Azoarcus sp. KH32C: one gene and its partner. Each later gene encodes a partner of the first gene's protein in a complex. Links are inferred from orthologs where the notes say so. Each region holds a gene or a part of one and is shown on either strand. Other genes may lie near its edges. The genes, in order: accD and accB.

Region 1 (3,268 bases):
CGACACGATCCTGGATCAAACGAACGACGCCTTCCACATCCTTGTCTGCGAGCATCCCCAACACCGCCCACGTCTCAGGGAAGAATCCCATGTTCGAGAGGTTTTCGGACAGCACGCCGGCGGCCTGAGGGTTGTGGGCGACATCAAGAACTACCGACGGCTTTCCGGGGAGAACCTGGAACCGCCCGGGGAGTTCGACGAGCATCATCCCCTGGCGCACCGCCTGCATCGACACCGGAATCCGATTGCGGAGAGTCTCCAGGGCCATCATTACAGCCGATGCATTCAGCAATTGGTTGGCACCGCGCAAGGCCGGATACGCGAGACCGCCACGACGCGTTCCGCTCCGGCTCCACCAGACCCACTGCGTCCGATCGCCGGAGAACCCGAAATCCTCGGTGACAAGGCGCAAGTCGGCCCGGATCTCGCGCGCGTGGGCGACCAGCGACGCTGGCGGCAGCGGGTCCGAACAGATCGCGGGACGCTCCGATCGAAAGATCCCCGCCTTCTCGAAACCGATCTTCTCGCGCGTATCTCCGAGGTAGTCCATGTGATCCATAGCCACACCGGTGACGATTGCGCAGTCGGGATCGATCGCATTGACGGCGTCGAGCCGTCCGCCAAGGCCAACCTCGAGAATCAGTACGTCAAGCGGTTCCCGACAGAAGCAATGCCACGCCGCGAGCGTACCATGTTCGAAATAGGTCAGCGGCACCGCCCCGCGCACAGCCTCGACCGCGGCGAAGCCCTCAACAAGACGCTCGTCGGACAGTTCCACCCCATTGATGCGGACGCGTTCGTTGTAGCGCACGAGATGCGGGGATGTATAGCAGCCGACGCGGTAGCCGGCAGCCAGCAGGATCGCCTCGAGCATTGCGCAGGTCGACCCCTTGCCGTTCGTCCCGCCGACCGTGATGACCACGGCGTCGCTGACTGACTTGAGTGCATCCCGCACTTGCAGGACGCGCTCCAAACCGAGCTGGATGAACTGCGCATGCCTGCTTTCAAGCAGTTCGAGCCAACCGCTCAACGTATCAGGAAATTCCATGTGACGCGATGAAAAGATCAGACGCCGATCGCAGGCTGCCGCGTCAGCAGCGTAAGAACCTGAGCCAGCTTCGCGCGCATTTCGCGCCGATCGACGATCATGTCGATCGCCCCCTTCTCGAGCAGAAACTCGGATCGCTGGAAGCCCTCAGGCAGCGTTTCACGCACGGTCTGCTCGATCACGCGCGGCCCGGCAAAGCCGATCAGCGCGCCCGGCTCGGCGATCACTACGTCGCCCATGAACGCAAAGCTCGCGGACACTCCCCCCATCGTCGGATCGGTAAGGATCGTCAGGAAAGGCAGCTTGCGCTGCGTCAGTTGCGTCAGGACCGCGGTCGTCTTCGCCATCTGCATCAGCGAGAACAAACCTTCCTGCATCCGTGCTCCACCCGTTGCCGTGATGCAGATGAAAGGCAGGCGTTGCTCCAATGCGGCTTTCGCCCCCCGCACGAAGCGTTCGCCGACGACGGAGCCCATGGAGCCGCCGAGAAATTCGAACTCGAAACACGCGACCACCACCGGCACGGTAAGGATGGAACCTTGCATGACGACCATCGCGTCGGCTTCGCCCGTGTCGTCGATCGCGGTGGAGAGGCGTTCGGTATAGCGGCGCGAATCCTTGAACTTGAGCGGATCGACCGGAAGCACCTCGTTCCCGATTTCGAAGCGCCCCTCGGCATCGAGCAGAAGATCGAGGCGTGCCCGCGCGCGCAGGCGCTGATGGTGACCACACTTGGGGCAAACGCTCTGATTGCTTTCAAGATCGGAACGATAAAGCACCGCCTCACAGGCGGGACACTTGCTCCACAGGCCTTCCGGAATGGACTTGCGTGCTGCGGATTCCGCCCGCTTGATCTTGGGCGGCAGAAGTTTCTGAAGCCAACTCATCGCGGCGCTCCCTGAATCTGATCGAGTGCGGAACGGATACCGCTCACGAACGAGCGCACGTTTTCAACCGCCTGGTCCCGCGGACTTTTTTCGATTTCTTCGATGATCCGACTGCCGATCACCACCGCATCGGCCACCTCGCCAATCCGGCGTGCCGATTCGGCATCCCGGATTCCAAACCCGACGCCGACCGGCATCCCTACCCGGGCACGGATGTGCGGCAGACGTGCCGCCACCTCGTCAAAGTCGAGCGCCGCCGAGCCGGTCACCCCCTTCAGCGACACGTAGTAGATGTAGCCACTGCCAGCGCGGGCAACGTCGTCGAAACGCTGCTCGGTCGAGGTCGGGGCCAGCAGGAAGATCGGATCGAGTCCAGCCTTTCGCACTGCCGCCGAGAACGCCTCGCACTCCTCCGGCGGATAGTCGACAACGAGCACGCCGTCGACTCCCGCGTCGCGGGCAGCTTCGACGAAACGCTCGACGCCCATCGCCTCAATCGGGTTGGCGTATCCCATCAAGACGACCGGCGTCACCTGGTTCCCACCCCGGAATGCGCTCACAACCTCGAGCACTTTGCGGAGGTTCATGCCATTCGCCAGGGCGCGCTCCGATGCGCGCTGGATGGTCGGCCCATCGGCCATCGGATCCGAAAACGGCACGCCAAGCTCGATGATGTCCGCCCCCCCTTCGACGAGTGCCTGCATCAAGGGCAGGGTCAAATCGGGCGCCGGATCTCCGGCGGTGATGAACGGAATCAGCGCCCGCCGCCCGTTGGCCTGCAAACGCTGAAATACTGACTGGATTCTTGACATAGGGATTTCGCACAGGCGCGGGCCGCAGCGGCCCGCGGAAATCAGAACTGGATGCCGGAACGCTCGGCGACCGTATGCATGTCCTTGTCGCCACGACCGGACAGATTGACCAGCAGAACCTTGTCGCGAGGCAAGGTCGGCGCAAGCTTTGCCGCATAGGCCAGCGCGTGGGACGACTCCAGCGCCGGGATGATGCCTTCCAGGCGGCACAGATCGTGGAACGCCTTCAGCGCCTCGGCATCGGTCACCCCAACGTATTCGGCCCGTTCGCTGTCCTTCAGCCACGCATGCTCGGGACCGACGCCCGGATAGTCGAGACCGGCGGAAATCGAATGCGTCTCGATGATCTGGCCGTCGTCATCCTGCAGCAGATAGGTGCGGTTGCCGTGAAGCACGCCCGGCCGACCGGCCGTCAGGCTGGCCGCATGATGACCGGTCTCGACACCTTCGCCGGCCGCCTCGACGCCGACGAGGCGCACGCCGGCAATGTCGATGTAGGGATAGAAGATCCCCATGGCGTT
Region 2 (3,076 bases), 670 kb from region 1 along the record:
GCTCCTTGTCGTCGCCGTCGCGGCACTCTCGGCGCTCGCCGGGTATTGGATGCAACACCGCCTGCGATCCGACGACGTGCCTGCGGTGACGGCCGAGCAAGGGGCGCCCATCCTGGCCCTGACCCTGCCGGACACGGACAATCGCCCGCAAGCGCTTGGGCAATGGCGCGGCAAGGTGCTTGTCGTGAATTTCTGGGCGACCTGGTGCCCACCTTGCCTGCGCGAACTGCCCGAATTCTCCGAGGTCGCCCGCCGCCATGCCGACCAGCCGGTGCAGTTCGTCGGCATCAGTATCGACCGCATCGAAAATGTGCGGCATTTTGTAAGCAACACCCAAATTCCATATCCGTTGCTGATAGGCTCGCCGGAAATCGTGAACCTCACCGTTCCGCTCGGCAACACAGCTCGCGCACTGCCATTCACAGCAATCTTGGACCAAGGCGGGGCGCTGCGATTTGTGAAGCTGGGTACCTTGAACGCCGACGAACTAGCAGGCAAAATCCGCGCACTGCTCGACAGACCCTGAGCGCTGCAGTGCCTTTTTTCTGGACAAATTGCAGCCAATTGCGGCAAACTTGCCGACATGACGCGCTCAAAACGCAGCAAATCTTCAGAATCGGCACCCCCGCCGCAGACCCGTATCCTGGTCCTGCACGGCCCCAATCTGAACCTTCTAGGCACCCGAGAACCCGAGGTTTACGGGCGCACTACGCTCGCCGACATCCATTCCGCAATGGATGCGCGCGGCCGCGCCGACGGCGTGGTGGTGGAAAGCTTCCAAAGCAACCACGAAGGGCAGCTGATCGATCGCGTCCAGGCTGCCGCCGTCGAAGGCGTCAGCTACATCATCATCAACCCGGCTGGCTATACGCACACCAGCGTCGCGCTGCGTGACGCGCTTGCCGCCGTGGCGATTCCCTACGTGGAAGTGCATCTGTCGAACATCCACGCGCGGGAAGCCTTCCGGCATCACTCCTATTTTTCCGATCGCGCCAGCGGCGTGATCTGCGGGCTGGGCGCATACGGCTACATGGCCGCTCTCGAATTCGCCCTGACCCAGCTGCGGAAAACCTGAAAAAACAACCCTCTGGCAGCGCCCTCGCGGCGCCGGCCGTCTGGAGAACCACAATGGATCTGCGCAAGCTGAAGAAACTCATCGACCTCGTCCAGGAATCGGGCATCTCCGAACTCGAAGTGACCGAAGGCGAAGAGAAGGTTCGCATTGCCAAGCACATCGCGGCCCCCACCGCCGCAGCCTATCTGGCGCCGGCCCCCGCCGCCGTCGCTGCTGCCCCGGCCGCCGCACCTGCCGCCACGGCCCCTGCGGCCGACGCCCTGCCCGAGGGACATGTCGTCAAGTCGCCGATGGTCGGCACCTTCTATCGCGCAACCGCTCCCGGCGCAGCCCCGCTCGTCGATGTCGGCCAGAGCGTGGCCATCGGTGACCGTCTGTGCATCATCGAAGCGATGAAGCTGATGAACGAGATCGAGTCCGAATTCGCCGGCACCGTAAAGGCGATCCTGGTCGAGAACGGCCAGCCGGTCGAATACGGCCAGCCGCTGTTCGTAATCGGCTGATCCGCCCATGTTTGAAAAAATCCTGATCGCGAACCGCGGCGAAATCGCCCTGCGCGTACTGCGCGCATGCCGCGAGCTCGGCATCCGCACGGTCGCAGTCCATTCGGAAGCCGACACCGAGGCGAAATACGTCAAGCTCGCCGACGAGTCGGTCTGTATCGGCCCGGCGGCGTCCGGCCTGAGCTACCTCAACGTGCCCGCCATCATTTCGGCCGCCGAAGTCACCGACGCCGAAGCGATTCACCCCGGCTACGGCTTCCTCTCTGAAAACGCCGATTTCGCCGAGCGCGTCGAACAATCCGGATTCGTCTTCATCGGCCCGCGTCCCGACACCATCCGCCTGATGGGCGACAAGGTCAGCGCCAAGGACGCGATGAAGGCGACCGGCGTTCCCTGCGTGCCCGGTTCCGACGGCGCACTGCCGGACGACCCGAAGGCGATCATCAAGATCGCACGCGGCATCGGCTACCCGGTGATCATCAAGGCGGCGGGCGGCGGCGGCGGGCGCGGCATGCGCGTCGTGCACACCGAGGCGGCGCTGCTCAATGCCGTTGCGACGACGCGCGCGGAAGCGCAGGCGGCGTTCGGCAACCCCGTCGTGTACATGGAGAAGTTCCTCGAGAACCCTCGCCACGTAGAAATCCAGGTGCTCGCCGACGAGCACGGCAACGCGGTTTACCTCGGCGAGCGCGACTGCTCGATGCAGCGCCGCCACCAGAAGGTGATCGAGGAAGCCCCTGCGCCCGGCATCGACCGCAAGACGATCGCCAAGGTCGGCGAACGCTGCGCCGAAGCCTGCCGCAAGATCGGCTACCGCGGCGCGGGCACCTTCGAGTTCCTGTTCGAGAACGGCGAGTTCTACTTCATCGAGATGAACACGCGCGTGCAGGTCGAGCACCCGGTCACCGAACTGATTACCGGCATCGACATCGTGCAGGCCCAAATCCGCATCGCGGCCAACGAGAAGCTGTGGTTCGGCCAGAAGGATATCGCCTTCCGCGGCCACGCGATCGAATGCCGCATCAACGCCGAAGACCCGTTCAAGTTCACGCCCTGCCCGGGCCGCATCACGAATTGGCACGTGCCCGGCGGCCCCGGCATCCGCGTCGATTCGCACGTGTACAACGGCTACATGATCCCGCCGCATTACGACTCGATGATCGGCAAGCTGATCGCCTACGGCGACACGCGCGAGCAGGCGCTGCGGCGCATGCGGATCGCACTGTCCGAAATGGCGGTCGAAGGCATCAAGACCAACATCGCGCTGCATCAGGAACTGATGCTCGACGCGCGCTTCATCGAAGGCGGCACCAGCATCCATTACCTGGAACACAAGCTGGCCGACCGCAACGAAGTGAAAAAGACCTGATCGAACGGAACGGACATGTGGATATCGGTCACGCTGCAGGCTGACGCCCGAAAGGCCGAGGCGCTCTCCGACGCCCTGATGGAGGCGGGGGCGCTGTCGGTCAGCATCGAGGACGCCGACGCCGGCACC

The links.
Region 2: the proteins of accD (region 1) and accB are in contact, whole or in part, in a solved structure (PDB 8UXZ), measured with the Escherichia coli proteins. The link is inferred for Azoarcus sp. KH32C from one-to-one orthologs.

The regions. Positions count from the first base shown.
Region 1 is NC_020516.1:3,481,311-3,484,578, forward strand. What follows is about bases 1-2,950. They hold accD (acetyl-CoA carboxylase, carboxyltransferase subunit beta), read right to left. Parts: upstream 1,936-2,950; coding sequence 1,066-1,935; downstream 1-1,065. Other genes in these bases: folC (bifunctional tetrahydrofolate synthase/dihydrofolate synthase), read right to left, coding at 1-1,048; trpA (tryptophan synthase subunit alpha), read right to left, coding at 1,932-2,747; trpB (tryptophan synthase subunit beta), read right to left, coding at 2,789-2,950. In the rest of the region: more of trpB, read right to left, coding at 2,951-3,268.
Region 2 is NC_020516.1:4,154,346-4,157,421, forward strand. The notes cover bases 96-2,853. They hold accB (acetyl-CoA carboxylase biotin carboxyl carrier protein), read left to right. Parts: upstream 96-1,128; coding sequence 1,129-1,578; downstream 1,579-2,853. Other genes in these bases: AZKH_RS18555 (TlpA disulfide reductase family protein), read left to right, coding at 96-526; aroQ (type II 3-dehydroquinate dehydratase), read left to right, coding at 584-1,075; accC (acetyl-CoA carboxylase biotin carboxylase subunit), read left to right, coding at 1,586-2,853. In the rest of the region: more of AZKH_RS18555, read left to right, coding at 1-95; more of accC, read left to right, coding at 2,854-2,947; prmA (50S ribosomal protein L11 methyltransferase), read left to right, coding at 2,963-3,076. UniProt on the Escherichia coli protein: This protein is a component of the acetyl coenzyme A carboxylase complex; first, biotin carboxylase catalyzes the carboxylation of the carrier protein and then the transcarboxylase transfers the carboxyl group to form malonyl-CoA.